Roseimicrobium gellanilyticum: one gene and its partner. The protein of the gene in region 2 binds, or shares a complex with, the protein of the main gene of each other region. Links are inferred from orthologs where the notes say so. Each region holds a gene or a part of one and is shown on either strand. Other genes may lie near its edges.

Region 1 (16,626 bases), on a different replicon or contig from region 2:
GTGTTGAACTCCCTGCACCCCAACCCGCACCCAACGGCACGGCACCCCGCCTGTCCCAGACGCGCCAACTCCGCAAACCTGCCTCCCACCATTGTGCCCCACCCTCCCACAATCATGCCCGCCCCACGCCTCACACCATAATACATCATTCAACTTTGCCCACCCACACGGTGTTGGCTTGTCTCCTCCCTCCCCTTTTGAGACCATCCCCCGCGTCAGTCGAGTGCATTGAACCCTCATTCAATATCAAACTCTCAGACTCAGACGCCCATGAAAAGCACCCTTCTCCGCTTCCTCGCGCTCGTGACTCTTGGCATCACCAGTGCTCCTCTCCTCCCCGGTGCCAGCATCCAGGTGAATACTACTTTCGCCTTGCCCGCCACGTCCTCCCAGCCGCTCATCTGGCCTGCATCCGTGGCATCGCTACAGGCACGTGCCACCGACCCGCTCTACTCCAGCTACAGCAACAGCGTGCGCAGCTACGTGAATGGCCAGCTCGGCTCCCTGGCTTCCGCCACGAACGAAGACACCCTCGCCAGCATCGCCAAAGGCGCCGCCATTCTTGAACGTCTCGGTGAAACACCACCGAACACCTATGCCAGCTACGCCCTCGTGGCCACCACCGCCATCTCACGCATGGGAAGCCGCGCCGCCTGGATCCTCTTCCAGCCTTCCAATCGCTTCCAGCACATCTATGACAGCGGACGACTGCAATCGATGGCCGAGGCCTTCGATCTCCTGCGCGGCTCGCCCAATCTCACCGCAGCCAACATCACCACCATGCGCTCGAAGATCACCCAGTGGGCTGATGCAGGACGCAACAACCTTGAGTTAAACACCTTCCACCCCGATGATAACTACGCGCTGAAGTTCGGCTCCGCCATCATCACCACCGCGTTGGCCTTGCGTGACTCCTCCACCGCCAACACCTGGCTGACCAAAGGCAAGACCCTGGTGAACGCCGCGCTCAACCGCATGGCTGATGAAACAGGCTGGTATCGTGAAAGCTCCTGGTATGCGAACTACTCGCTCAACAATCTCGTGAGCACCGCCCATCACGTGAAGAACGCCACCGGAGTGAACTGGTTCACCAATCTCCAACCGCTCTTCACCTTCGCCCTCCTCACGCGCCAGCCGGACGGTTCGAGCGCTCCCTTTGAAGAAGGTCTGCGCACCTATCTCACTCCTGACCTCGCATGGGGTGAATACACCAGCACCTCGCTTGGCTCTGAGCTGCGCTGGTCCCGCGCCAACCTCACGGCGGCTCCCATCTCCAGCAACTTCGAGAACAACCAGTACCACACCGCCACACGCTTCCTCGCAGTCGACAACAGCGTTGCCGCAGCCGTACCCACCGCTTCACCCACCAACTTCCTGAGCTCGGCCGATGTGGAAATCACGGTGCTGCGCAGCGCCCACGGCACCAGCGGTCGCCAGGCCACGCTCATCGCCGCCACGGATCATTCTTCAGACGAACTCATCAACACCCGCCACAACTCGCGCAACCCGCTCGACATGGTCATCTACGACGGTGGCGAGTCCCGCGTCGTCACCAGCGGTGGCGGACCCAATGTCACCAGCTCCACGAATCGCGCCTACTACATCAACACCGTCACCGGAAAGAACGTTCCCACTGTCAACGGCACCAGTTCCTACATCACCAACGGCGCCAACATCGGTGTCTCCACCTGGCTCGATAGCATCAATGAAGGCGGGCAGACCAATCGCTTCGCCGATCTCAGCAGCACCACGGTCACAGGCATCAATGGCAGCGGCAACACCGTCACCCGCACGCTGGCAATGATCGATGAGAGCTACTTCGTCGTGCTCGACTACTTCAACAACTCCGCCCAAGTCACCAACCAGGTGAACTGGCACCCCGTCGGCACGCGCACCCAGGTCTCCTCCACGACCGATCTGCTGCAATACCGCTGGGACAAGGGCACCAAATCCTGCGATGTCTTCATGGCTGGCAGCGGTGCGCTCACCGGCAACAATCTCTCCGGCTACTACGCTGAAACCTTTGGCGGCGCAGAGCAGACCATCTCGGGCGTGCAGGGAGCATTGACCAGCAATGATGGCTCCATCCTCACCATCCTCAGCACTCGCGATACCGCAGCGACAGCCATCGCCGCCACACGTCTCAGCACCACCGCCTCCACAGCGCATGCAGTGGAACTGCAGGTGCCGGGAGGATACACGGACATCCTCACCTTCAGCTCAACGCCTGGCACCGACTACGATGCCGGGGCCATCACCACCGACGCCGCCTTCGCAGCCGTGCGCGATCAAGGCGGAGCTGTCGTCTCTTTTACCCTGGTGAATGGCAGCGTCGTGCACCTCGGTGGCGCAGCCATCTTTGAATGCAGTGCCGCCGCACCGGCCATCTCCGCCACCTACAGCACCACCGGCATCCTCGCTCAGGTAGACGCAGACGCCGCTCCCACCAGCGACTACCACTTCGGCTACGGCAGCACCCTCAATCCCTCCGCCACCTACACGGGCTATCAGGACGGCGTGGCCCTGTCTCCCAGCCAATTCTACACCGACGCCACCGGTCTTCATTTCATCGGCATCAGCAGCGGCGGCACGTTGCGAGTGACCGTGCAGCCCTAAGATTTTTGAGAAGGCCAAGGGGACATGGTTGCGATACTGCCGCTACTTCATGATAGATTTTTCAGGAACGAAGCAGTCACTGCTCTCACGGGTGCGATCTGCGCTTTGCGTCTTGGAGTGCGGCGGCAAGCGCTAAGGCGCGACACCGCTTTGAACGGAGCCCACATCATGACGATACGTTAGACTCACCAACACCCCAAGCTCGGATGTGACCAGGACAGCAATGTTTGGAATGCGAAGAGGTGTTGTATGTCAGCACCTCCGTTCAAAGCGGTGTCGCGCTCGATCGCTTGCCACCGCACTCCAAGACGCAAAGCGCTCCGTCAGCCTCAGTTGTCATTTCATCACCAAGGCAGCCGCCATACGTAGAGCCACTGTCCAAGCTACATGGTACATCATCACCGCGCATAGTGCGTGAAGACATAATCACGCGCTTCAATCGCCTGATGGCATGGATAGCATGTCGCCAGCTTCGCCCTCTCCACCGTCTTGCCACTGTCATTGTCGAACTGGCCATACCCCCAACCGCCCGTCGCCGCATACTTCTTCGCATCCTTGATCATGAACTGCACTCCGTTCTTCGGAGCGCCCGCCACAAAGGACTGCTCCCTGCCAAAGGCCTTGTTGTTTTCCTCGGATGAAACAAGGCTCCACGCCAGCCGCACGATGATGGCGCCATCAGGGAACGGTTGTGTGGCACCTTCACGATATGCCTTGATGGCGATGTCATTCCCCAACACGGCGCGGATGTCATCAATGCTTCCCTCTTCACGCGCCACGGAGATCAGTTTCCAGTCGCGATAGCCCTCAGGGATCTCCGTGACAAATGGCGTGGAGTCTTCCGGCTGCTTGGCGGCTGCCGTTCCCTGAGAATCGGCATTCTGCGCCTGGCTGGCATTCCGGACAATGACGAGGGCCAGGGTCAAGGCGGAGACAATCGCGACAGCTCGAGGGAGGCTTTTCATGGAGTTGTACTTCCGGTTACGTCTCCATCCCTGAGACTGGCCTGCTCATATCGGCATTTGACGTCCAGAAGTGGAGGTCTGCCGCACTCGTCATGCGTCATGCGAAACAAATTCCCGACCGGTCACAAACCGGCTCGCATATTCAGATAGTTAAGATATGCTTATTATCATGATAAATTTGTGAATAGTGTAATCGCCTCTCAAGTAGGCGCCTGCACCGGTTGTTCACAACGTTATTCACATTGCCGCCGACAAGCGCCTCAGGTTATCGCACCCTATAGATTGTGGCTGTCAAACAACGGTTCCCACTATATATTGTGTTCCGTGACATTTCCGCCTTGAAGCGGACTCACGAAACGCTTTAATTTCCAGCAGCAACCAACGGCATCTCTCCAAAACGATAGTTCGTTCTGCGCATTTGGATCTTTTCCCTTCTCTCCAGCAAAGCCCGTTCCCTCCGGCCCAGCGCTGACTTCCGTTTCCCTTCCCTCACACGCCTGCTTCTTCCCTGACCATGTACCTCAAGGCTCTCGACATCTACGGATTCAAATCCTTCGCGGACAAGACCCACTTCGAGTTTCACACCGGCGTGACCGGCATCGTGGGCCCGAACGGCTGCGGCAAGTCCAACGTGGTGGACGCCATTCGCTGGGTGCTCGGCGAGACTTCCGCCAAGGCACTTCGCGGCTCGGAAATGGCGGACGTTATCTTCAACGGCACGGACAAGCGCAAGCCCGTGGGTATGGCTGAGGTGGTGCTCACCCTGGCGGACTGCGAAGTGGGACTCGGTGTGGACTACAATGAGGTCGCCCTCGCCCGCCGTGTGTTCCGCGACGGACGCAGCGAGTACCGCATCAACAACACCATCTGCCGTCTCAAGGACATCCAGGACCTCCTTGCCGGCACCGGCATCGGTCGTGCAGCCTACTCGGTGATGGAGCAGGGCAAGATTGACATGCTCATCAGCGCGAAGCCGGAAGACCGCCGCATGGTCTTCGAAGAAGCCGCCGGCATCACGAAGTTCAAGGGCCAGAAGAAGGAAGCCCTGCGCAAACTCGAGTACACCGAGGCGAATCTCATCCGCGTGGCGGACATCGTCGCGGAAGTGAAACGCCAGATGGGCACGCTGCAGCGCCAGGCCGCGAAGGCACGCCGCTATCAGGTCGTGCACAAGGATCTGCGCACGCTCGACACGCACCTGGGTCACAAGCACTGGACCGATCTCACCGGTGAAAAGAGCGAGACGGAGAACCAGCTTATCTCCCTCATGACGCAGCTCAATGAGTTGCACCAGCGCATCCACGCGAAGGAGGCCGAAGTCACTGAAACACGCGAAGCCTATCACCAGGTGGAGTCCACCATCAATGGTCTGCGTCAGCAGTCGCAGGAGCACCGCTCCCGCATCCAGGCGGCGGAGAGCAAGGTGGAATTCAATCGCGAGCGTGTGGAAGAGCTCGAAGGGCGTATCAAGCGCAACGAAGAAGACGCCGCCGGCAGCCGCGACATGGTGGACCGTCAGCGTCGTGAACTCGCCCAGGCAGATGAGCAGTTCGCCAACATCCGCGAGACGATTGAAACACGCCGGTACGCGCTGGAGGAGCACATCGTCTCTCACAATTCCATCATCCCCGAACGGCAGCGCCTGGAGCAGGAGCGCCGCACCCTGCGTGAGCAGTTCCGCACACTGGAGAGTGAAATCGCCACGTCAGAAGCGAAGGCAGCGAACCTCTCCGGTCAGATGACCGCGGATCGCCAGCGTCACGAAGCGCTGCAACACGATCGCCTCGGCGCCTCAGAGGAGCGTCAGGGACGTCAGGTCGAGTTTGACCACCTGCATCGCCAGATTGAAGAGCAGGAAGCCGAGCGTGGAGAGCTTGAGCAGAAGCTCAAGGACATCTCGAACAACATCGCGGAGATGCGCCGCCAGCGCGACGCCGCCGGCGAAGAGGCGAACAACCTCCAGCGCCAGCTCACGCAGAAGCGCTCCCGCCTGGAAGTGCTGAACCAGATCCTGGAGAAAGGCGAAGGCCTCGAGCAGGGCACGCAGAATGTCATCAAGGGTCTCGATGATCCGGAACGCATCAAAGGCGGCATCCGCGGCCTCGTGGCTTCCTCCATCGAGGTGGAGCCGCAGTACATCTCCGCGCTGGAATCCGCGCTGCGTGATCATCTTCAAGCGGTGCTGCTCTCCGATGCGGTGCTCAGCGAAGAGATCATCACCAAGCTCACCGAGCAGCGTCTTGGCAAGGCGGCCCTCATTCCGCAGACCTTCCTCAGCGGCCACACCGCGAGCGAGCGGCAGTTCATGCCCAGTGGCGGCATTGCCTGGGCACTCGACAAGGTGAAGACTCAGCCGGACGTGCAGCCGCTCATGGAGCGCCTCCTGCACAATGTGCTGATCGTGGAGGACCTCTCCACGGCGCTGCGTCTCAAGCCGCATCATTCCGACCTCACCTTCGTGACATTGAAGGGCGAGCTGCTCAGCGTGCACGGCGTCATCCACGGCGGTGCGACCAAGGAGGAAGCCACCTCCACCCTGCGCCGTGAGACCGAGCTGCGCGAACTGCGCGTCGACGTCGAGCGTCTCGACACGGAAGTCGTCGCGAAGGAGGAGTACATCGAAGAACTCCGCATGAAGCTGGAGGAGCAGCAGCGCGAGGAAGCAAACGCCCGCGATGCCTACCAGTACAACCGCGAATCCATCAGCCAGCTCCAGGGCAAGGTGAGCGTGGTGCAGCGTGCTCTGCAACAGGCCACCGCGAAGCTCGACAGCCTCGACTGGGAGCAGAGCCAGATCGCTGGCCGTCTCAGCGAAGGTGAAGCGAAGATCGTGCAGCACCAGGAAGTCGCAGAGCTGGCAAAACAGCAGCTTGAGTCCGTGCAGTCCCGCGAGCATGAGCTGGAGTCGCAGATTGAATCGGTCATCCGTCGTGAAGTGCAGAGCACCGAGCTCCTCAATGAACTGAAGACCGCCCTCGCACTCGAGCAGAATACCCTGCAAAACATCGAACAGCAGAAGGCGCCCCTGGCGGACCGCATGCAGGAGTTGGAAAGCTCCATCGGCCGCTTTGAGAATGAGTGCTTCATCTGGCGCCAGCGCATCGAGTCTGCCAATGCCGAGAACGCCCGTCTTACGGAAGAACTGGAGGGCACCCGTGTGGCCCTCTCCGCCATCGACTCGGAAGGCATGGCCTCTGTCGCGCGTCGCAACGAGGCCTTCGAACGCGTCACGCTGCTGGAGAATGAACTCAACCAGTACCGCAACCGCCAGAACGAACTCACCGAGCACCGCAGCCGCGCCGAGGTGCAGCAGACCCGTGTGGAACTGAAACTTGAGAACCTGACCAACCAGATTCAGGAGCGCTACCATCTCAATTTCGATACCTTCGAGCCTGACCCACACACGCTGCTGCTCGCCATCGCGGAGCAGAAGAAGAGCCGGGATCGCAATACCAAGCGGAAGAACACGATGTCCGGACGCGATGACTCCGGCCTGGATTCGGAGGGAGAATCTGCAGCGAATGAGGCTGCGGATGCCGATGAGGCGGCCAGCGAAGCCGCAGCGCGAATGATGGATGGCATGACCACCGAGTTCGACGACCTGCTCTCCACCACGGCAGGCGAGCCCGACTGGAGCCTCGTGCAGGAGATCGTGAACGAACTCCGCCAGCGCGTGGAAAGCATGGGCCCGGTGAATCTGGATGCCATCAATGAGTTCGAAGAACTCGAGCAGCGCCACAACTTCCTGGACACCCAGCATGGCGATCTGGTGAAGAGCAAGGAGGAACTCCTGCAGGTGATCGCAAAGATCAACGAAACCACCAAGACGATGTTCAGCGAGACGTTCGCCCTCGTGCGCACGAACTTCCGGGAGAACTTCAAGGAACTCTTCGGCCAGGGCTCGCAGGCAGACCTCATGCTGCAGGATGAAAACGATCCGCTCGAAACGGGCATCGACATCATCGCGAAGCCGCCCGGCAAGAAGCTGCAGACCATCAGCCTGCTCTCCGGTGGTGAGCGCTCCATGACCGCAGTGGCCCTGCTCTTCTCCATCTACATGGTGAAGCCGAGCCCCTTCTGCGTGCTGGACGAACTCGATGCACCGCTCGATGAAACGAACATCGGCCGCTTCCTCACCATGCTGGACAAGTTCACCACCAGCAGCCAGTTCATCGTGGTCACGCACAATAAGCGCACCATGTCCCGCGCAGATGTCATCTACGGGGTGACCATGCAGGAATTCGGTGTGAGCAAGCCCGTGGGTGTGCGCATGACCAACGAGAAGGTCTCGCTCGAAGACGGACAGCCCACCGTGGCGGATACCGTGAGCGGTCGTGTGAGACGCGGTGGCGAGGCGGAAATGGACGCCATCCTGGACGCTCCCACCAAGCCCAAGCGAGGCAAAGGCAAGGCCGCCAAGGCAGCCGCTGCCGTGGAAGCCGCACCCGTCGCCGAAGAGGCGGTGGCAGGCTCCGCCGAAACCTCCGTGGCCGTCGCCGAAGCCGCACCGGAGCAGGAAGTTCACCCGAACGACCCAAGCGTCCACGTCGAGCACGAGCCAATCTACGCGACCGAAAGCTCCGCCCCGGAAGACCAGCCGACTGGCGACGACAGCATCATCTGATTTCAATCAGCAACCAACCCGTACTCCCACAAACTCGAAAGCCGCAGGGGTGAGCTCCTGCGGCTTTTGTTTGGTCGATAGTCCAAGGTTGACAGTTGATAGCCTGATTGAGTTGGGGAGGTTCAGGCTATCAACTATCAACCAAAAACCATCAACCCTTCAATACTGCCCCGTCCGCAACAGCACCAGCGTGCACGCCTCCAGCGCTTCAATCCCCCTGGCTCTCGCTTCCTCCGCGAGACGCTCATTCTCCGCCCCCGGATTGAAGATGATCCGCTTTGGCTTGGCCGCGAGAATGTCCGCCATCAACGGCTCCGAGCGCGCCGCGCCCAGGTACAGCGTCACCGTATCCACCGGCCCCGGCACGTCCGTAATCGACTTGAAGCACTTGATGCCCAGAATCTCGTCAAAGCCGGGATTCACCGGGATGGGCTGGTGGCCATACTCCAGCAGCATCTTCATCGCCTTGTTGGCGTAGCGTTCCTCATTCGGGGAGGCCCCCAGGACGACGACGTTTTCCGGGGTGCGTGGATTGACTTGGGTTCCAGTGCTCATCATCCATGGTACGTCAGCCGCCATGGCGAAGCTTCCATCCGATGGCCCTGACCGGCGATTTTCACGAATTTGCACTGGCGGGCTCAGGCACCCCTGTGCTTCTCTTTTCCCTGCGAAAATCATGAAACGCCTCCGCCCCCTCCTCTGCGCCGCACTCGCCCTGTGCTGCCTGCCCATGCTTGCCTCATGCGCCTCGGACGAAGATGAAAGCCCCGCCTCGTACAGCCACAGGCTCAGGGAGAAAAACGACAAGTACTACGAGAAGCAGGAGAAGCGGAAAATGAAACTGCGCGCCCGGCAGAAGCGCGTGGACATGTGGTACGAGAGCCTGATGAACTAGCACGCTTCAGCCATCGGGCTGTGGCAGTGCTTGTGCTTGTGCTGGTGATTCCCCGACACACTCCCTATGAAACGCCTCCCGTGTCTCGCCGCCGCGCTCCCCGTCTCCCTGGCATGCCTCCTCTCCTCCTGCTCCCTGCTCGGACTGCGCAAGCAGGTGGAGAGTCTTGAAGCCCAGGGAGGCATCGCCATCCAGGTCACTCCAGCGCCCAAAGGCCCCGCCCCCACCTACGCCCTCGCGTGGCGCATGGACGGGGACAAGCGCAAGGACTCGGCAGGATTCCAGGAGGTGCGTGAAGACGGGCTGGCCGCCTTTCACCTGCGGCTGGGAGAGGTCTATCGCGTCGGCGCCTTCACGGATGAAAATGACAATCACAAGTACGATGCCGGTGAGCCGCTGGGAGTGCTTCGCGACATCTCACCACGCCCGCTCTCCGATGGCGTGACCGTGAGCCAGATCCTCCCCGTCGCCCTGACACGCGACCACGGTCTGCCCAAGGGTACCGCCATTGAGCGACCAAAGGAGAATCTGGAGCTGGGTGGAAAGGTGAATGTGGCACTGGGAGACGTTGCCTCGTTGAATGAGGCACGCTTTGCCCCGGACACCGGCGGCAGCGGTCTCTGGCGTCCCCTTGATTTCCTCACCACGAACACCCTCGGCATCTACTTCACCGAGCCCTACGACCCCAGGCGCATCCCGGTCGTTTTTGTCTATGGCATCGGCGGCAGCCCGCAGGACTGGCACTACTTCATCAACAACTTTGACCGCACGAAGTACCAGCTCTGGTTCTACCACTATCCCAGCGGCATGAGGCTGGGCCGTGTTTCCAATGTGCTGGCTCAGGGCCTCCGCGGGCTGAAGAAGCGCCATGGATTCTCCAGGTGCCATGTGGTGGCTCACAGCATGGGAGGCCTCGTCTCGCGACCCGCCATCACCGAGGCCGTGGCGGAGGAGGGCGTCAACTTCATCCCGGAGTTCATCAGCATCTCCACACCCTGGGGCGGGCACAAGGCCGCGGAGGCAGGCATCCGCCACCTGAAAAAGCCAGTGCCCTCATGGATCGATGTCGCCCCCAACAGCGACTACCTTGTGAAGATGTACAACACCCCCTTGCCCAAGGGCACCACCCATCACCTGATCTATGGGTCCATCAAGGGTGGTCCATTTTATCTCAGGGGTGAAAATGACGGTGTGGTCACCGTCCAGAGTGAAACCGACCTGCGCGTGAAACAGGCAGCGAAGTCCTGGAGACATTTCATCCACGGCCATGTGGAGATCCTGAACGCGGATGAAACCCTGAAGACCGTGGAAGCGCTGCTGGATGGGAAGGGCTAGGATGGTGCACGTTGTCATCCCGCCGTCGGGTACCATGCCCTTGCCATGTTGCGGGAGGAAGCGGCAAACTTGGACTGCTGGAGCTTGCTCCAGCTTTCTGCAGGCAGCTTGCTGCCGTGAAGCCAGAACTGAGGTGGCTACCCTCCAGCATATTCTGCATCATGAGTAACTTCACGCAGAGCAAGCTCTGCTCCCGAAAGCTGGAGCTAGCTCCAGCACTCCAAATCTCCGACCCGTATTCCGCCCCCCTTCACTTCAGCACCATCTTCCTCAGCCGTGAGTCTGTCTTCTTCACCGGATAGGGAAAGGCAGGCATGAAGGTCTGGGAGAAGTCACAGCGCGTCACGGAGGTGTAGGCATACATCATCTGCAGGCGCGGCTTGTAGGAAAGGCGGCTGCCGTAGTGGAAACAACGGCTGGAGTCGATGAAGAGCACCGTCCCCTTCGGGTAGGCAAAGATCTGCGCCTCCTTCGGATCGATCACGGAGTACATCTCCTCATCCGTCACGCGGTAGCGCACGCCGCGCTTCTGGTAGCCGAGCGCCTTGATGGCGCGATCCGAGACGGACGCCGGAAGGAAATGCCACGGACCACACTCCATCGTGCAATCATCAATGAGCACCAGCACATACACCAGAGGCTGGTCATGCAGATCCATGTGGTAGAGCTGGCTTTCGGAGAAGGGCCCCGGAGGATTCGGGTCCAGGTTCTGATTGGACTCCATGAAGCGAATCCCCGGAGGACGCGTCTTGGAAAGCACCGGGATGGTCTTGAGGTAGTGAATGGCCGTCGCGAGCACATCCGGAGAAGTGACAAAGTCCAGCCACGAGGGATACTTCATCACATCCTCATACACCATGAGATTGCGGAAGTAGGGCTGCTGCACGTCGGTGTGTGACTTTCCTGCACGCTCACGGGCGACCTGCCCTGCCTCATCCAGCAGGCGGTCCAGCCCCGGCAGGGACATGGAGGTATCAATCGCCCAACCATCCTGCATCACCATCTTCGGCGGATAGTGCCCCGGCCCACCATGCTCTTCCATCAGCTCAGTCAGTTTCTTGTCGTACGCCTTCTGGTGCTTCTTCTCCCGTTCCCCATAGCGCCAGCGATTGTAGCGCTTCGCCGCACGCATGAGATTGTTGATGCCCCACTTCTGCATCCCAGGGTCCGTGAGCGCCTGTTTTGCGTGCTTGCTCAGGAGTCGATCCGTGACTTTGGCAATCTTGTCCTTGAAGGTGGGCGGAGGCGGAGGTTTGGCCATGAGGAAGGAGGTCGCTTTGTCCGACAAGACCGGGGTCATATCAAGGATCACGACCGGGAAAATGCGACGGACCAGCACATCTACGATTATTATCGTTGACCATTCCACCAACTCTGCGCATCATTACGATTAATATCGTACACCACTCTTTCCATCATGCCGCGCCCTCCCAAAGTCCGAAACCCCTCCCGTCCGGAACCGACCGAGGCAGAGCTCCCTCTCCTGCGTGTCCTCTGGAACCTCGGCTCCGCCTCCGTGCGTCAGGTGTGGGAGGATCTGGGCGCGAAAGGAAGCTACACCACCGTGCTGAAGCAGTTCCAGGTGATGCATGAGAAGGGCCTCGTCACCCGCGACGAATCCGAACGCACCCACCTCTACCAGGCCGCCATGCCGGAAGAGCGCGTACAACGCAGCCTGCTGGGACGACTCCTGCAGCAGGCCTTCGAAGGCTCCGCCGCCCAGCTCGTCCTCGGCGCCCTCTCCACGAAGAAAGTGTCCGCGGAGGAACGCGCGGAAATACGCAAGCTGCTCGACAACCTCGACGCGGAAGAAGACGCGAAACCAGCCAGCAAGACGAAGAAGTCATGAGCACCTTCCTCCAATCCCCCTGGCTCAAAGACCTCGGCTGGGTGCTGGTGCATTCGCTGTGGCAGGGCGCCACCCTCTGGGCGCTGCTGGCACTTGTGTTTGCCGTGGGACGTCATCATCTCTCCGCCGCTGCGAAGCACCGGCTGGCGTGGCTCACGCTGACGGCCCTCGCACTCGTCCCGGTGATCACGATGATCTGGATGCAGGTCGGCAAACCGGAAAAGCCGCAACCCGCACAACACGTCTACGCCAGCATCGCACCAGCCGCATCCAAATCACCTGCACCCCCACCTCCCGCGGCCTCCCCTGAGAAATCAGACGTCACCGTGGTGCCACTGTCCACCGCACCACCCACGCGCCCCACCGACGCCTTTGTTGTTGCCGAAGCCTCGAAGACGTCATGGGTGGCACAGCTTCCCATCTGGTTTGCCACCGCGTGGCTCGCTGGCCTCACGCTTCTCACCATCCGTCTTCTCTTTGGTTGGAGATGGATTGCAGGACTGAAACATACAGGCACCGATCCAGAGCCTGCTTGGCTTGCCCAGTTCGTCGAATGGGCCAATCGTGCCGGTCTTCGCCATGTGCGCGTGCTGGTGTGCCCCGCGCTCGGCGTCCCACTCGTCGTGGGCTGGTTGCGCCCCGTGATTTGTTTTCCTGCGTCGCTACTCTCACGGCTCAGCCTCGCGGAAGTGGAGTCCCTCATGCTGCATGAGCTCGCGCATCTGAAGCGTCGTGATCCCCTCCTCCAGTTCTGGGTTACCGTGGTGGAGACACTTCTCTTCCACAACCCCGCCGCGCACGCCCTCGCCAGCACCGTGCGTCAAACTGGCGAACTCGCCTGCGACGACCTCGTGCTGCAATGGAAAGGCGATGGCAAAACCTATGCGCGCGCCCTCGCCGCCGCGGAGGAGTGGCGCGGCGCCCAGTTCGCCCTCGCCGCCACCGGCATGGGATCGTTGAAACATCGCATCCAGCGCATCCTCGGCCTCGGCGAGCACGGCCGCCTCACATCTCTCCCCGAGCGCTTCGGCATCACCAGTGTGGCGGGCATTGCGCTTTACTTCGTCGTCTGCGGTCTGGCCGTTCCTCGCATCGCCCGCGCCCTCACACCAGAGGAGCGTATCACCGTCATCAATCAAGAACGCGAGGCCTTGAAGATTACCGAGGACAATGCCGCTCCCCAAGAAATCAAGGCTACCGGCACTGTGCGCACCGCCGACGGATCCAAGCCCAAGGAGGACATCGGCCTCACCGCCTGGTCCAAGGGCTACACGTCCTTCTACTCTGGCAACAGAGTTGGTCAGCAAGAAACCGTCAGGGGCAAGGGCAGCCGCATGCATGTGGGCTCATGGACTCCTGGGTATGCCCCCGCCATAACTCAGGCCACGTTTGATGGTCCAGACAAGAACCACGGTGCTTTCGAGCTCGTCATCGAACGAGGATTCCCCGCCGTTCTCAAGCTGGTGGACAAGGATGGACAACCCATTCCCGACGCCGAGCTCAGTTGCACCGTTTACCTCGCTCCTGAATGCGACTTCTATCGGCAAGGACCATTACGCACTGACGCAGCAGGCACCTGCATTCCCGGGAACACTCTGGAGGGACTTAGCTTCCGATTCGACATCCGCGCTTATGGCTACCAGTGGAATCGCTTTCAGGACGTTCGCTTCGAGAAGGACAAGCCCGTCACGCTGACACTCGTCAAGAGCACCCCCATCGTCGGCACGGTGGCAGATGCGCGGACCCAGCAGCCCATTGCTGGAGTGAATGTGCTGTGCGAGATGCGGAGACGGGATAACGGAGCCTTCAACCACGGTTATGGCTACGGCATCATGCCCCGGATGAACGCCGAGCCCTCCGATGCCCAGGGAAAGCTGGCACTCAATATCTGCCATCCCAATGACACCTACGACCTTCTCCTTGAAGCCCCCGGCTATGGCAGAAAATTTGTGCAGATGGGCGGAGAGAGTGGTGTGTTCAAGTTCGAACTCGAACCCGAACTTGTGTTCTCCGGCACGATTGAAGACCCGGAGAAAAAGGTGATGCGGAAGGACTCCAACATCTATCTCCGGCTCGACCAGGATTTCGGCCCAAGCGGAGGCGCGGTCGATTTACCCCTAAGCGTGAAGGCAGACGCATCGAACACTGCCTCCTTCGAGTTCCGCCAGCTATCCCCGGGAAAGCTCAAACTGAGAGTCTATGAGAAAGAGTGGGAAACCGACTTCACCTCGAGCATGAAGGATCTCCGATTCCGCATCGAAGACGGGACCTTGAAATGTCTCTCGATACCCGAGAAAGCGACTCCCTCGGCTGAGGCCACACGCGAAGTGGAACTCGTATTCACCACGCCGAAAGGCAGCCCTCCCTTCAATGGTGAAGTACCCCTGGTCATCAAGAACTCGACCGTCACCTCCCACAAGGTCACCGACGGCATTTGCAGAGTCCGCGCCCCATTGAACACCCAGTTGAACATCTACTCCGGCGGCATCACCGGATACCGGTTTGATCGGAAGTGGGAGAAAATCGAGGCTGGTGACGGACCTCTGCACATCGACATCCCCATGGAGCCAGCGGGAGCCATCAGTGGCGACATCCGCATGTATCCTGGATTTCAAGTGGGACGCAGCGACCCCTATCTCATCCTGCTAAAATACGAGGACCGGGCCGGAGAGTGGCAGACCGTGCACAACGACTCCGGCCAGCTGCTCAAGGTCCTGGATCACGGCTCCCGGTTCTTCATCTCTCCCGTCTCGCTGAATGCCAGGTACCGCATCCTCATCCGCCACGATACATCCATCACCGCGACACCGGAGTTTGTCGTCGATGAAGCGACTCCCCTGATGCGGAAAGACATCTCCTTTCCCGATGGGGACACTCTTCGCGGCACTGTGCTCCAGCCTGACGGCACCCCCATGGAAGGCGGCAACATCTACCTGATCTACAAGGAACCGGCGCACCGCATCACCAGCTCCAATCTGCCGATCAAATCCGATGGCACCTTTGAGCTTCCCCACATGAACTTCGATGTCGATGGCCTATACTACCTCTCGGTGCCGGCCACTCGTGGCATCGCACCGCTGATTGCCAGGCTGAATGGTCCAGCCTCCCCACTACGGTTGCAGCGGGAGTCCGCAAACGCCGTGGAGGGCGTGGTTGTTGGACTGGATGGCGCTCCACTTCAGGGGGTGAAGTTGCACTTTGCTCCTGTGGAGGTTCCCACTCAGACCAGCTTTGTGGACATCGCGGACAGCCTCGCCGCAGATTCCCCCACGGACGCGGAAGGAAAGTTCCGCGTGTCCACGCTTCCTGCCGGCAAGTTCAGGGTCTTCTTCGGCTGGGAATACATCTGGGCAACCGGCGACCAGCATTCCATGGATGATCCTGCGCACATGGTCGAGGCCCCGATGCCCGCCGGCAAAGCCTACAAATTCGTTCTCAAAAAGCGGTAACCCACTGTCTCATACTTCCCATCACACCATCCGTACGTAGAACTTGCCCGGCAGTGGACGGACCACGCGCTTCATCTCCAGCTTCATCAGCGTGGCGGAGACCACCGGCATGGCGAGGCCGGTGCTGGCGGCAATGTCATTGATGTGGGTTTCCGTCGTACCCAGCACGGCATAGACCTTTTCTTCATCTCCCGCTAGCATGGCGGAGGGCTTCGACTCGGAGGTCACTGGGGCCTTCGGCTGCGTGGGGAAGAGCGTCATCAAATCATCCAGCACCTCAGAGCCATCCATGATGAGCTTCGCGCCTTCCTGAATGAGCTTGTTGCAGCCATGCGAGCTGGGTCGGTCAATGTTTCCCGGCACCGCGTATACCGTGCGCCCTTGCTCGGCAGCCTGTTGCGCGGTGATGAGCGAGCCACTGCGTGTGGGTGCCTCCACCACGATGATGCCTGTGCTCCAGCCGCTCACGATGCGATTGCGCAGGGGAAAGGTCTGCTTGTCTGGAGGGCGGTCCACAGGGAACTCGCTGACCACCGCGCCTTGCGAAGCAATGCGCTCTGCCAGCGCCTTGTTCTCTGGTGGATACAGCTCACCATGACCGGAGCCAATGACCGCGATGGTTCGCCCCTTGCTCGCCAGCGCGCCTTCGTGCGCGGCGGTATCGATGCCACGAGCCAGGCCGCTGATCACCGTGTAGCCCGCATACGCGAGCTGGAAGGAAAATTTCTTCGCCGTGGCCAATCCATACTGCGTGGCATGACGTGAGCCCACGATGCCAAGCGCATTCGCATCGCGTTCCGTGATCTTCCCCTTCACATAGAGAAGGACGGGCGGATCATGTATCTGCCGCAGCAGGCGCGGGTAGAGAGGATCCTCCCGTGTGAGCAGTGTCA
Region 2 (14,845 bases):
ATCATCACCCTGGTGCTCATCATGTGGTCCCTCATTTCGGAGGGGCCCATCAAAGTGGGCAAGGCATTCGGCTTCCTGCCCTATCCCACGCTCAAGGGCGGCTTCCTTGATACCTACCGCCACGAGCTCTCAGTGTATCGCAAGGCGGGTCTTGAGTTCTGCGACCATGTCCAGAAGCCACTCACGGAACACGAGGAACTCCTCAGCCGTTTGAAGCGCGCACTTGGCGCCGACCTCAACACCGTTTCCAAACCTTCCCGCGACCGCCGCGATGCCGCTCTGCTCGCGAAGACCCACGTGGAAGAGAAGGCCGCCCTCCAGCGCGAGGCCCTCGAAGAAGCGCTGGAAAAAACCGAGCCCGCCACGCCGCCGGAGAAAATCGCTGAGCTGCGCAAGAGCGTGACGGATGCCACGCACATCGCCGTGGCCACGGAGACCATCTCCGATATCTTCAACAAGGAGGAGAAGGAAAAGCTCATCGCCGAGCTGAACTCCCTCCAGCCTGACCAGGAGGATTTCCCTCCCTTCATCCAGTCCCTGCTCGCCGAATCCGCCAAGAAGGACGCCGAGGCGAAGGAGAAGTTCGCCGCCTTTGTGAGCGCGGTGGATGAATTCGAAGCTGCTTCCGAACCCGTCGTGGAAGTGCATGACTCCATGAAGGAGCTTGCACTGGCCACCAAGGAAAAGGCCGTGCAGCAGCACATGGCGGAAGATGCAAGGACCCAGCTCCTGGAGGCCGCCGCCACCGCGAAGACTCCCGAGCAGAAGGCTGCCTTCGAGAAGGATGCCGCGGAAACGGACACCACGGAAATCGATTACAAGTCCGCCATCGAGCCGATTGTGGCCAAACTGCCTGACTATGAGAAGCTGGTGCAGCCATACATCGAGGCCATCAAGAAAGCTTCCGCCGCACTTCCCGCCAAGCCGGAAACGAAAGAGGCCCACGACCTGATGGAGCACTTCCGCAAGGACTTCCCCAAGCACCTCAAGACCGTGGAGGCCTCCGTGCCGCGCATGAAGGAGTGGAGCTGGGAAAAGCCCGTGCCCATGACGCAGGCGCTCACGTCCTTCCTCTTCGGAGGTGACTGGATTACGAACAGCTCCTGGCAGGACTTCTACGGCGTGCTGCCCCTCCTCACGGGTTCGCTGGTGATTGCTCTCACCGCATTGGTCATCGCCCTGCCCTTCAGCGTGGGTGCGGCCATCTATGTGAATCAGTTCGCCTCGCTGCGTGAGCAGGAGATTGTGAAGCCGCTCATCGAGTTCATCCAGGCCATCCCATCCGTGGTGCTGGGTTTCATCGGTATCTCGGTGCTGGGTGACTTGATCAAATCCACCAGCGGCATTCCCTGGCTTTCCTGGATTCCCGGCTTCCCCGTGCAGGAACGCCTGAACATGTTCAATGCCGGTGTGCTGCTCGCGCTCATGGCCATTCCCACAATGTTCTCCCTCGCCGAGGACGCCATAAACAACGTGCCACGTGCCTTCAGTGAAGCCAGTGAAGCGCTCGGCGCCACGAAGCTGCAGACCGTCTTCCGGGTCATCGTACCGGCTTCCATCTCCGGCATTCTCGCAGCGATGCTGTTGGGCCTTGGCCGTATCGTCGGCGAGACCATGGTGGTGCTGCTGGTCGCGGGTAACCGCATCGCGATTCCCGACTTCTCAGATGGCATCGGCACCGTCTTCCAACCTGCACACACGCTCACGGGCATCATTGCGCAGGAACTGGGTGAAGTCTCCCGCGGCAGCTCCCACTGGCAGGCCCTCTTCATGGTGGGCATCCTGCTCTTCATCATCTCCCTTTTCATCAACTGGGCTTCCCGCCTCGTCGTGAAGAAATTCCAGCTCCCCAAGATCTAGTCTCATGCACGCCCCCGCGAATCCATCGACCTCCGGCGTCATTCCAAATCCGTTCGCCAGGCCCAAGACCAACAAGGAGCTCTATGAGTTCCTGTGGAAGCAGGTCCTGCGCGCGGCCACGTATGCCATCCTCGTGGCGGTGTTCTTCATCTTCGGGCACATCCTGATCAAGGGTGCGCCGGTGGTGTTTGGACAGTTCCGCACCACATCGAGCTTCCCTTATGTGGCAAATGACTTCCTGACCAAGCTGCCCGAGACGCTTCACGTCCTCGAAGACAAGCAAGGCAACAAGTACGAGACGGACCCCAAGGGCTCTGACGTCATCAAGGCCAAGCTCGGTGACAACCTGCGCTCGGAGAAGACCATCTCCTACTCCGGCGGTGGTATTCTCGGTCCGATTGTCGGCACTGTGCTGCTGGTCGCGGTCTGCATCGTGGTGGCCCTGTTCCTCGGCATCTCCTCAGCGGTGTACCTGAGTGAGTATGCCAAGCATGGCCGGTTCATCGAGATAGTTCGTTTGGCCATCCTGAATCTTTCCGGCGTGCCTTCCGTGGTGTTCGGTCTCTTCGGCCTCGGCATCTTTGTCTTGAGTGCGCCTGTCTTTACGGATGTGCCCCTGGATCGCTCGCTGCTGGTCATACCGCTCGGCTTCACGAAGCTCAGCTTCCAGGGCTGGGATGCCTGTGTGATGAGCGGCGCCTTCACGCTAGCCTTTGTCATTCTCCCGGTGATTATCACCGCCAGCGAGGAGTGCCTCCGCGCGGTGCCGCAAGGTTTCCGTGAGACCTCCCTCGCGCTGGGCGCCACACGCTGGCAGACCATTTGGAAGAGCGTGCTGCCCTTTGCCATGCCGGGCATCCTCACTTCCAGCATCCTCGGCATCGCCCGTGCCGCTGGCGAGACCGCGCCCATCATGTTCACCGCCGCTCTGGCCTTCAAGGACAAGCTGCCCTGGCAGAATGACGGCGCCTGGCCCCTGGTCGAGAATCCGGGCTGGATGGGGGAAGTCGTCAATGGCTCGAGTCAGGGCGTTGCCTCCCTCACGGAGTCCGTGCAGGCCTTGCCCTATCACATCTACACCATCGCCGCGCGCATCCCGCAGAGTGAGTACTCAGAGCGCGCCCAATATGGGTCGGTGTTCGTCTTTCTGGTGATCGTGCTCGCATTTGCCACTGCGAGCGTGTTGCTCCGTCGCAAACTCCGCGCCAAATACAAATGGTAGCCGCCCCCCCACAACCCCGTACCTCCTCTGTGGATCTGCCCCCCGCGCCCAGCGAGCCCCAGGAACACGCCGAAGCTGTGTCGACCACACAGCAGGAAGGCATCATCTCCGTGCGTGGCATGGACTTCATGTATGGCGCCAAGCAAGCGCTCTTCGGCGTCAACATGGAGATTCCTGCGAACCAGGTGACCGCCTTCATCGGACCTTCCGGTTGCGGCAAGTCCACCCTCCTGCGTTGCTTCAATCGCATCAATGACCGCATCCCCGGCGCCCACATCGGCAAGGGCAAGGTCATCATCAAGGGCAAGAACATCTATGATGCGGATGTGGATACCACCCAACTCCGCCGCCAGGTGGGCATGGTCTTCCAGAAGTACAATCCCTTCCCCAAGAGCATCTACGAGAACGTGGTCTACGGACTCCGCATCGCCGGGGAAAAGCGGAAGAAGGTGCTCGATGAGGCCTGCGAACGCGCCCTGCGTGAAGCTGCCCTCTGGGACGAAACCAAGGACCGTCTGAAGACCAATGCCTTCGGCATGTCCGGTGGCCAGATGCAGCGCCTCTGCATCGCCCGCGCCGTGGCCGTGAAGCCGGACATCCTCCTCATGGATGAGCCCTGCTCCGCGCTCGACCCCATCGCCACCCTGAAGGTGGAGGAACTCATCGTCGCCCTGCGCAAGGAATACACCGTGGTCATCGTCACGCACAACATGCAGCAGGCCCGCCGCGTGGCTGACCTCACCGCCTTCATGTACCTCGGCCAGCTCATCGAGTTCGCCGACACCACCACCATCTTCAGCAACCCGCAGCAGAAGAAGACCGAGGACTACATCCGCGGCCAGTTCAGCTGAGGAAGGGTCGATGGTTGAGAGTTGATAGTCGATAGCCTGAGAACTGAAGCTCGAAGCCTCCCACAATCGCGCTCATCAGCGAACACCTCCGGGTCACGGCCCTTGTCCCATTTCCCCTGTCCTTATCCCTTCCCCATGTCCACCGCTACTGCCCCAGCCCTCAATCTCGCCAAAGGCACGCAAGCGTCCACCACGGGAGGACCGCAGGTGAAGATCAACGGAGTCGACTTCTGCTACGGCTCGAAGCAGACTCTCTTCGATATCTCCCTGGATATTGCCAACAAGGAGGTGACCGCCTTCATCGGGCCTTCCGGTTGCGGCAAGTCCACCCTGCTGCGTTGCATCAACCGCATCAACGACCTGATTGATGGCGCTCGCATCACGAAGGGAAACATCACCCTCGGTGGCCTGGACATCAATCACCCGCATCTCGATGTCATCGCCCTGCGCCGCAAGGTGGGCATGGTCTTCCAGAAGTACAATCCCTTCCCCCGCAGCATCTACGAGAACGTCGCCTATGGACTCCAGGTGGCTGGTGAGAAGGACAAGAAGGTCATCGCCGAAACCGTCGAGCGCAGCCTCCGCTCTGCCACGCTCTGGGATGAAGTGAAGGACCGCCTGCATGAAAGCGCCCTCGGCCTCTCCGGTGGTCAGCAGCAGCGCCTCTGCATCGCCCGCACCCTTTCCGTGAAGCCGCAAGTCGTCCTCATGGACGAGCCCTGCGCCGCTCTGGATCCCATCGCCACCGCGAAGATTGAGGAACTCATCACCCAGCTCAAGGAGCAGTACACGATTGTCATCGTGACGCACAACATGGAGCAGGCCGTCCGCGTCAGCGACCGCACCGCCTTCTTCTACCTCGGCAAGCTGATTGAGTTCAACGACACCATGAAACTCTTCACCGCCCCTGAGAAGGAAGAGACGGAGCGGTATTTGAGCGGACGGATGGGGTAGGTGGGAAGAGAGGTGAATTGTCCATAAGGAAGCTCCGAGGCGGAGCCTCGGAAGTACAGAACGCTTCGAAGCGTTTGTGAGAACTCTTTCACTCCCCCGCCAGCAACAGCTCCGGCGTGTCATCTCCCGCTGCTTTCCCCTTCGCGACTTTCGTCTCTTCTTCACCCACCGCACCCGCTTCGGTGCCAGCATTCTCATTAGCCACGGCGACGTCTTCCGGCGTCGGAAGTTTCACGCGGCGCAATTCGGCGGCATTCGGAAGGTCATCCAGGGTGCGGATGCCGAAGTGGTCGAGGAAGAGGTCGGTGGTGCAATACAGCAGCGGGCGACCGGGGAGGTCGGCGCGGCCTTCGATTTTCAGAAGGTTGCGGTCAAGGAGCTGCTGCACCATGGCGTCCACAGAGACACCGCGCACGGCTTCAATCGCGGACTTCGTAATCGGTTGGCGGTAGGCCACGATGGCCAGGGTCTCCAGGGCGGGACCGCTGAGACGCTGGGGTTTCTTGCCGGGATACAGCGCGCGGCACCATTCGCCGAAGCTGCCCAAGGCGCACAATCTCCAGCCAGCGCTGCGTTCCACGATGGTGAAGCTGCGCTCGTCCTTCTCGTAGTGGTCCGCCAGGGCATCCAGCGCGGCGCGGACGTCTTCGTCCTTCACGGATTCCAGAGCGGCCTTTTCCTCGTCGAGCTCGGGGACATTTTCCTTGCCGGCATCCTTCGCCTCTTTGATCTCTTCCTTGGCCTCGCGCACGGTGCTCTGGATGGCGCGTACGATGTCCGTCACCGTCAGGGGCTCCTGACTGGCGAAAAGGAGAGCTTCAACGATGCGGCTGAGTTCCATGGCGATGCGATGCGGATGGGCACTTTGAGGGAAAAGCCAGAAGGGGCAAGGAAAAAGGGGAGTAGCGCGTTTGCGATTGCTGAGCGGTGGCTGAGCAGTTGTTGAGCGATGGTTCTTGAGAATCGCGGAGCGTGGCACGAAAAAGCGGCAGGAGGTGAGTCCTGCCGCTTTGGAGAGATGGGGCTGAGGCTGAAAGGCTTCTGGAGAAGCCTTCTACGTTGGGCCAGTCGTCCTTAGTTCGAGGCGATGACCGTACCGGCGTTCGCAGTCGGGGGAGTCCAGTTATCCACAATCTGGACGGTGGTACCTCTCGGCGCGTTGTCGAAGATGAAGTGGGCGCTCTCAATCGGCATGCGCACGCAGCCGTGGGAGGCGGGGTAGCCGGGGAGCTCACCCTCGTGCATGCCGATGGGCAGGTCGCCGATGCGCATCCAGCCGGGCAGGGGGCACTTGTAGATGGTGGAAATCTTCCCGCTGCGAATCTTCTCCGTGATGGTGAAGGTGCCGCGCTTCGTCATGCGAGGGCCGCGACCGCTGGAAATGGGAGTTTCGAAGGCGATGGCACCGTCCTTCAGCATGTAAGCGCGCTGCTGGCCGATGACGATCACGATGCGCAGGTCGCTGTGCTGGCGGGCCATCACTTCCTTGTACACACGGGGGGCGTCCTGCACCAGTTTCTGGGACTTCACCGGCAGGGCATCACCGGGCCGGGTGTCGCCACCGAAGAAGGAGGCAAGGCGGGAATTCGTGGGGCGGGTGATGGGGTCGGCGGCTTGGGCGGAGGTGGCGGTGCCGAAGACCATGGCGAGCATGGCGGCGCTGAGCACGGCTTCCTTCAGTCCGCGGCCCTCGACTTCGGCGGCGTCCAGCAGGATGCAACTGCTCTGGCCAAGGCCGGTGCTTTCCTGCCAGGAGGCTCCGGGGATGGTGCGGCGCACTTCTTCAATGCTGGGACCATCGGCCAGCCAGATGCCCAGGAAGGAAATCTTCGCGACGCCCTCTTCCAGCTTCACGGTCAGGAGAGGCACGGCCTCACCCTTGAACCCAGCGGCAGCGATGGTGCTGACCTCGCGCACAGCCTCCGAGAAGATGCGGGCCAGTTCCTCCGGCGTGCCGAGGAAGTGCTCATGGAGCATGGCGTGGCCGACTTCACGAATCACCCCAGCCCAGTCGAAGTAGCTCATGGCCGGACGGGCCTCGATGAGGGGCAGGTGGCTCTCCGGCTCAGGGGAGATGCTCAGGAGCTGCAGGGTGCTGTCGTCGTCCAGGTCGCCGTCATAGGAGACGTCGTTGTTGTGCATCACGAAGGTCGCGGCACGGGTGGCGGCGAGCTCCTGGAAGACATTGAAGAGCTCCGTGGTATTGCCGACGCGCTGTTCTTGGCTGGCGAGGACCAGCTCGTCACCCTCCGTAGGCAGAAGGGTGCGGGGCACCAGGATGGAAAGAGATGCGGTAGGAGTGGCGACGGCATGCATGGCGATGGCGGGAGTGGAATTTTTAAGAAATGCTGATGATAGTCAGGCTGAAACGGAAACGGGGAAGGGTTGGGGTTGCGGCGGAGAAAATGAGATTTGATATGCTTGGAGAGTGCATGTCAGGCCGGAGCCGGTTGTGACGCGAGCGTGGGCAGGCGCAGGCGTTTCCGGTCCGGGAGGCCGCTGGCTATCTGTTGCAGCAGGGACTTGGCCTGCAAGGGGGAAGTGTGCGGAAAAACGGAGAGAATCCTCGCCAGAAGTCCGGCGGCACGCGGCGCGGCGAAGCTGCTCCCGGTGGCCTCACGGCGGATGCCCCCCTTCCACGGCACATTCACCTGCACCCCCAGCGCGGCGAATTCCACCAGGGTGCCGGGAGGATTCCGGAAAATCATGTCCCGCTGCGGGGTATCCAGCATGTTCACCGTGATCACGCTGGTGAAATCCCCGGGCCACTCGGGCTTGCGGAAGTCATCGTTATTGCACGCGGCCACCACGTGGATGCCCGCCAGATAGGCATCGTCCACCCAGTCCTTGAACATGAGGATTTGCGACTTCAGCCGTGCGCCGAAGCTGCAGTTCAGGATGTGATAGCCACGCTCCAGGGCGAGCCGTGCGCCGAAGCAGATCATTTCGCTCTGCGACTGGTTCTTCGCATCCAGCACGCGGAAGCTGCCAATCTCCGCCTCCGGAGCCATCTCATGAATGATGCTGGCGACCGCCGTGCCGTGGCCGAAGAGGTCCGTGCGATTTCCCGGCTGTGCTTCGAGGATGCCCATGCTCTCCTCCATGCACAGGTCATCGGCGATTTTTACATCCTTCAGGTCGGGATGGTCCCACTCCACACCCGAGTCCAGCACAGCCACGCGGATGCCTCGCCCGCGTCCGTTGCGCATGGCGGCGGCAGCTTGCTCAGGCGTGATCCATCTGGAAGAGGGGCCGGACATGCTCGGTCAATCAATCCTCTTCCAGGCCGATGGCGGCACAGAGCAGTTTGTGGTCGAGCAGGCGCCCCATGAGACGTGAAAGCAGGTTCAGCTCCTCCACCGCCTCGGGGGTGAAACCACCGGGCTCAGGGCAGCCGAGGGTGTCCTTGAACTGATAGGCCGCGAGCACGCCGCGCATCTTCCCCGCGATGAAGAAGGGCACAAGCACGCGGCTGCACATGATGACACCCAGCCGCTCCTCCAGCGTGCTGGCCCCGGCGCGATTCTGCGAGAGGTTGTTCTCACAAAACGGCTGCTGCGTGGCGAGAATCATGCCGGAGAGTCCGGTATCCACGGGCACCTTGAGATTGTTCAGCCGATCTGAGTGCGGGCCCTGGTTGTAGGCGCAGAGGAGGAACTTCTGCTCCTTGTCGGCGAGCCAGACCACGCCTTCATGCGCCCCGGCATCGCGGAGGCAATCGGCGAAGAGCCGCACCATGAGTGGGTCCAGGAATTCCGAGAACGTCGCAGGACGGATGTGTGCAGCAAAGTTCCCCACCCGCTCCTCGATGGCCTGCGCATGCGGCGCGACTCGCGGGTCCGGCAGCCAGCGCATGGACGTGGTGTTTCCCAAATCAGCGTAGGAAGACATGGCGCGAGTTTAGCGCGAGCAACCCCATGCCGCAACAAGTGCGACGTCACATCGTGAATGGTCACACTTGAGGAATGGCCGCAAAAGAACGCAAAAAACGCAAAGAGGGACGCTGAGGTCTGCAAGCCCTGGGAGCGCTGGACTCTGGTCGGCGGAGGTGCGTGAACGCTCCATGACATCGCCATAGGCCCAAGGGGGGGAACGAGGCGTTCCCCCTCCTTGGGCCTGCGGTCGCACGCACAAAAGGGCTACTACCCCTCCTGTGTTTGTCGGCTCTTCTCAGGCTATCAACTATCAACCCAAAACCATCAACCAATCACGACTCCAGCGCGAGGTCCTTGGGTGTCTCGTCGCCCTCCTCCTCCGCATCATCTGACTTCTGCTTCATCCCCGCGGCGAGCTGCATGTGCGGGGGAATCGTCGCGGCGAGCTCATCAATCTTGTCCGAGGGACGCACCACCACGATCTCACCGAGCACGCGCTCCTGCTCCACTTCCAGGAAGTGCAGCTTCATGAGCTCCAGCATGGCGAGGAAGGTCACAATCACCTCGCTGCGGCTCGTGGCGGCGCTGAAGAGTTCATCAAAACGCACGCGCCCACCCACGGGCACGATTTCCAGGAGGTGATCAATCTTGTCGCTGACGGTCCACCGGTCATCCACGATCTCTCGCAGCGTGTGCGTATCCTCAAACTTCCGCAGCACCTTCTGGAAGGCCCGGATGAGGTCGAAGATGCCCACCTCGGCGATGCTTTCCTCGGGCGTGGTGAGGTCGGGGATTTCTGGCGTGGCGGTGAAGAGTTCGGCACCCTTGCTCTCGCGCTGGCCAAGGAATTGGGCGGCGTCCTTGAACTTCTTGTACTCCACCAGCTGGCGGATGAGCTCCCAGCGCGGGTCGTCTTCCTCCGCCTGTTCATCCGGCGGCTGCAGGTCCTTGGGCAGGAGCTCGCGGCTCTTCAGGTACATGAGGTTGGCCGCCATCACGATGAACTCACTGGCCAGCTCGATGTTCAGGGCCTTGAAGGTATCGATGTAATTCAGGTACTGGCTGGTGATGCGCTCGATGGAGACGTCATAGATGTCGATCTCATCCTTCTTGATGAGGTACAGCAGCAGGTCGAGGGGGCCTTCAAAGACCTCCAGCTTCACCTTGTAATCATTGTCCGTGGGTTCCACCGGGGGAGATAGCGGGCTGGGGGAGGGACTGCAAGCGGGAAAGGGGGAGGGGTGGGGCGGGCACTGATGGGGTAGAGTCGAAATGTTGGGCCATCCTGTATTGCTCCCGGAGGGAGCGCGGAATGGTAGCCCGTGGTGCCGGGAGCCTCAGCGACCACAACCACCGGATCTAGGGATGGAGTTTCCCAGCGTCCCGGAGGGCACGCCGGAAGAGGCTGACATGGTGACAGTACCCTTAAACAACCGCGCCACATCCTTCCGCCGTCACCTCCGGGACGGAACATCTTTGGTCTACGTGATCCGGTGGTTCCCGACCTGATTACAGGTCTCCACCACCGGCTGCCGTTCCACGCTCCCTCCGGGAGCAAGGGCCTCTCTGTGGATGTTCGCTACGCGTTCTACTTCCAGTGTACCCACCAATTGCCTCCAGATTCGCGGTCGACGGTCTCGTGGGATTCGAAGCCAATATGAACTTCCTCGCGCCCTTCGACAGGGTAGTTGTGAATGGTGAGAAGCTCCCTTAGTCGCGTATTCAGCAGGACGTCCCGCTGCAGCCGGTCCTTTTCATGGTCCGAACGGACGCAGATCCAATACACGAGATGCCTCGGATGAATGTCGTTTGCACCATAGTGAGTAACCCAGACTTTCTCCTTGGACGCCTCACTGGCAATCTTCTCAATCTCACGCTCAATCCGATTTGTGACCTGCGCGATGGGGGAGAGGCGGCCAAAAGGCATGAGGGCGAACAAGCGAGGCAACCTATTTAGTCTCCACCGTCTCCAGCAGTGGCGAGCTGAAGACGTCGCACGGGCAGATGACCTCCATCGCATAGGGCACCTTGTCCCCGTAGCGCTCCTTCAGAATCTTCTGCACGGCGGCGTGGGAGAGGTCGAGTTCCTTCAAGGTGCGGAGCTCTCCCAGCTTGATACCGGAGGCGCGGTCGTAACCTTTCCAGACGAGTTCCGAGCAGTAGATGCTTTCGTCCGACCACTCAAAGAGCCAGTCATAGTTCTTGCCCAGCATGGTGGTGACTTCCTTCTTGAGCGCCACCGTGTCCAGCTTGGACGGGTCCTTCAGCCGCTTGATAACATAGTGCTCTTTGTCCCCGCGCTTGATCCACTCGTCGAGCGGTGCCTTGCCCACGGGTTGCACCGCCTCGTACACGACCGGCTTCCCATCCTCGATGAAGATGACGCCCATGTGGGTGAACTCCGAGTGCGTCGCCGCTGCAATGGCGGCCGCCTGGCTCGTCAGCGAACGGTGGAAAATGATGTCGCCGTCGCGGACTGGGATGTCCGGGGAGTGAGGTGGCGTTTCCGCGAATGCGGCTGTGGACAGCGCGACTGCCAGTCCCAAGATGGTGGTGAAGAAAGTCACAGGTCTCCGGCCCATGGGAATTTCTACTCCTGATTGTGATTGGTGGCAACTGGGAGCGGAAGGCAATTGTGGAGGGGCGCTCAGGTGCAGAGTGGATGGTGCTTCGGGGGCTTGGGTGCGTGTTCGTTTCGCGGCGATTCATACACGTATCCCATGGTACTTAAGTGCCCGCCTGCCGTATTCTTCTTCCAAGGTGCCGAGGTTGAACGAGCGCGTTGAAATATGCGTGGGACGTCGCGGGTAGATGTTGCCCGCATGACACGCGCTGCCTTTCTCCTTTGCACCCTCGCGCTTCTGGTTGTCGGAGCTCGCCCTTCATCTGCGCAGGAAGCGGCACCCGCCTTCCGCGCTGGCGTTGCCGCGATCGACATCACCCCGCAGAAGTTCCCCGTCATCGTGAATGGAAACTTCACCGAACGACTCGCGCAGCAGGCCAATGACAAGCTGCATGCACGCGCCATCGCGATGGATGATGGCCGCACCAGGCTAGTGCTCTGCGTGGTGGACACATGCATGATGCCGCGCGAGGTCATCGATCAGGCGAAAGCTATCGTGGCGAAGGAGACCGGGTTGGCCATGTCCCACATGACTGTGTCTGCCACGCACACGCACAGTGCACCTGCGGCCATGGGCTGCCTCGGCAGCCGTGCGGACCCCGAGTACACAAAGTGGCTGCCGGGTAAGGTCGCGGAGGCGATGATGACGGCGCTCAAGAACTTGCAACCCGCGAAGGTCGGCTGGGCCTCGGTGGACGACTGGGAGCACACGCACAACCGCCGCTGGATCTACCGACCGGACCGCATCCAGAGCGACCCCTTCGGAAATCCCACGGTGCGTGCCATGATGCATCCGGGGTATGAAAGCCCCAATCATGTGGGCCCCTCCGGACCAGTGGATCCAGGACTCAGCGTGCTGGCCTTGCAAACGAAGGACGGCAAACCCCTCGCGCTCTTCGCGAACTATTCGCAGCACTACTTCGGCGCCTCGGCGGTGTCGGCGGATTACTACGGCGCCTTCTGCAAGCATGTGGCGAAGCTGCTGGGTCAGTCGTCCAGCGAAGGCCCCTTCGTTGCCATGATGTCGCAGGGCACCAGCGGCGACCTCATGTGGATGGACTACGGCAAGCCCAAGCAGAACATCTCCATGGATGCCTATGCAGAAGCGGTGGCGAAGCGGGCACTGGAGGCGTGGGGGAAGGTGGAGTTCCGCGACAGCGTGCCGCTCGGCATCGTGGAGAAGAAGATTCCGCTCACGTATCGTGTGCCGGATGAGGCCCGCCTGAAGTGGGCGCGTGAAACCATGGCAGTAGTGAAGGACCGGCTCCCCACGAGCAAGCCGGAGATCTATGCGAACGAGGCCATCCTGCTGCACGAGAAGCAGAAGACAGAACTCGTGCTGCAGGCGCTGCGCATCGGTGATCTCGGCATCACCACGCTGCCGAATGAAGTCTTCGCCCTCACCGGATTGAAGCTGAAGGCGCAGTCTCCTTTCACGTCGCATTTCAATATTGAGCTGGCCAATGGCGCGGAGGGATACATCCCACCGCCGGAGCAGCACAAGCTCGGTGGCTACACCACGTGGCCTGCGCGTACGGCGGGCCTGGAGGTGCAGGCGGAGCCGGTGATTGTGGAGACACTGCTGAAGGCTGCGGAGGAAGTGTCCGGCTTGAACCGGCGCGTCATGACGCAGGGCAGGGGAGCGTATGCGGAAGCGGTCCTTGCAGCGAACCCACTGGCATATTGGAGGCTGGATGAAGCGGTGATCCCGAAGGCCAGTGATGCCACAGGCTCGAAGGAACATGCCGCCGATATCGAAGATGGCGTGGCGCTCTATCTCGAAGGTCCCGAAGGTGAGGCCTTCTCAGGAAAAGACATCAATCGCGCCATGCACTTCGCTGGCGGCCGTGTGCATGGTGCAGTGAAGGAACTGGGAGATACCTACAGCGTGGAGTTCTGGTTCTGGAATGGACTACCGGAAGATGCCCGTCCAGTGACAGGCTACCTCTTCTCGCGCGGGCCGAATAAAGACCGCTCCTGTCCCGGTGATCACCTCGGCATCGGCGGCACGCATGCGGACGGGTCTCCGGGAAGGCTCATGTTCTACAACGGCGATGGCAAGCGCAAACTCCTTGCGGGTTCCACGCTTCTTTCCCAGAAGACCTGGCATCATGTAGTGCTCACGCGCTCGAAGAATCAGGTGCGTGTGTATCTCGATGGGAAGACCAAGCCCGAGATTGAAGGTGAGCTGGAATACACGCTGCCGCAGGGCGTGAAGGATGTCTTCCTCGGCGGACGCAGCGATGGCTTCGCGGGGTTGGAGGGCAAGATGGATGAAGTCGCTCTCTATAGCAGGGTGCTCACCGCCGATGAGGCGGCAGCGCACTACCGTGCCTCTGGACTCACACCGCCTCGTGCTCGCACGGAGACCTCAGCGCTTTCTCCAGAGGAATCCCTCAAGCGCATCCATGTGCCGAAGGGATTCGCTGTCGAGCTCGTCGCTGCGGAACCACTCGTATTGGACCCTGTGGCCTTCGATTGGGATGACCGTGGCCGCCTCTGGGTAGTGGAGATGGCGGACTATCCCCTCGGCATGGATGGCAATGGCAAGCCGGGCGGTCGTGTTTCCATCCTCGAAGACACCAACCAGGACGGCAAATACGACAAGCGCACACTCTTCGCGGAAGGACTGCGTTTCCCCACCGGCATCCTCACGTGGCGCGATGGCTGCCTCATCACGGCCGCACCGGAAGTGCTGCTGCTGCGCGACAAGGATGACGACGGCAAGATGGATGAGAGCAAGGCGCTGCTCACTGGATTCATGGAAGGCAATCAGCAACTTCGCGTGAATGGTCTCCGCTGGGGACTCGATGGCTGGGTGTACTGCGCGAATGGTGGACACACGGCGAACTATGGCAAGGACGTGAATGTCACCTCCACGCTCACGGGTGAGAAGGTGGCACTGGGCAGCCGCGACTTCCGCTTCAAGCCGGACACAGGTGAAATCGATCCGCTGAGTGGCCCCGCGCAGTTTGGTCGCACGCGGGATGCCTGGGGGCACTGGTTTGGTGTGCAGAACAGTTATCCCCTCTGGCACTATGCGTTGGAGGACCGTTACCTGCGGCGCAACCCTCACGTGGCACCGCCTTCGCCGAAGGTGATGCTCACGGAGCCCAATGCTCGTGTGTTTCCCGCCAGTGCGCAGGAGAAGCGCTTCCACAGCTTTGACCAGGCAGGTCGCTTCACTTCTGCGTGCGGCCCCACCATCTATGGAGACGATGCCTTGTTTGGCCGGCGTGGGGTGACGGATGCGTTTGTCTGCGAGCCCTTCCACAATGTAGTGCAGCATCTCGTGCTGGAGGACGACGGCGCGACCTTCAAGGCATCGCGCGATGCTTCCGAGAAGCTCGACTTCTTCGCCAGTGAGGATCGCTGGTGTCGTCCCGTGATGGTGCGCACAGGTCCGGATGGTTCGCTGTGGGTGGCGGACATGTATCGCTACATGATTGAGCATCCGCAG

The links.
Region 1: the proteins of DES53_RS00195 (region 2) and smc are in contact, whole or in part, in a crystal structure (PDB 3ZGX), measured with the Bacillus subtilis proteins. The link is inferred for Roseimicrobium gellanilyticum from one-to-one orthologs.

What each region holds. Positions count from the first base shown.
Region 1 is NZ_QNRR01000008.1:150,413-167,038, reverse strand. What follows is about bases 3,720-8,405. They hold smc (chromosome segregation protein SMC), read left to right. Parts: upstream 3,720-4,095; coding sequence 4,096-8,205; downstream 8,206-8,405. Other genes in these bases: DES53_RS21030 (CoA-binding protein), read right to left, coding at 8,365-8,405. Also shown: DES53_RS33125 (autotransporter outer membrane beta-barrel domain-containing protein), read left to right, coding at 271-2,616; DES53_RS21040 (cytochrome P460 family protein), read right to left, coding at 3,015-3,581; more of DES53_RS21030, read right to left, coding at 8,406-8,784; DES53_RS21025 (hypothetical protein), read left to right, coding at 8,882-9,100; DES53_RS21020 (alpha/beta hydrolase), read left to right, coding at 9,167-10,435; DES53_RS21015 (phytanoyl-CoA dioxygenase family protein), read right to left, coding at 10,686-11,696; DES53_RS21010 (BlaI/MecI/CopY family transcriptional regulator), read left to right, coding at 11,853-12,284; DES53_RS21005 (M56 family metallopeptidase), read left to right, coding at 12,281-15,733; DNA-processing protein DprA, read right to left, coding at 15,755-16,626. UniProt on the Bacillus subtilis protein: Required for chromosome condensation and partitioning.
Region 2 is NZ_QNRR01000001.1:39,348-54,192, forward strand. The notes cover bases 8,024-10,928. They hold DES53_RS00195 (segregation and condensation protein A), read right to left. Parts: upstream 9,953-10,928; coding sequence 9,095-9,952; downstream 8,024-9,094. Other genes in these bases: DES53_RS00185 (S8 family serine peptidase), read right to left, coding at 8,024-8,147; DES53_RS00190 (GAF domain-containing protein), read right to left, coding at 8,158-8,778; DES53_RS00200 (hypothetical protein), read right to left, coding at 10,351-10,689; DES53_RS00205 (YiiX family permuted papain-like enzyme), read right to left, coding at 10,712-10,928. In the rest of the region: phosphate ABC transporter permease subunit PstC, read left to right, coding at 1-1,860; phosphate ABC transporter permease PstA, read left to right, coding at 1,865-3,082; phosphate ABC transporter ATP-binding protein PstB, read left to right, coding at 3,076-3,933; phosphate ABC transporter ATP-binding protein PstB, read left to right, coding at 4,069-4,887; SMC-Scp complex subunit ScpB, read right to left, coding at 4,976-5,728; DES53_RS00180 (L,D-transpeptidase), read right to left, coding at 5,962-7,203; more of DES53_RS00185, read right to left, coding at 7,323-8,023; more of DES53_RS00205, read right to left, coding at 10,929-11,344; DES53_RS00210 (PVC-type heme-binding CxxCH protein), read left to right, coding at 11,585-14,845. UniProt on the Bacillus subtilis protein: Participates in chromosomal partition during cell division. May act via the formation of a condensin-like complex containing Smc and ScpB that pull DNA away from mid-cell into both cell halves.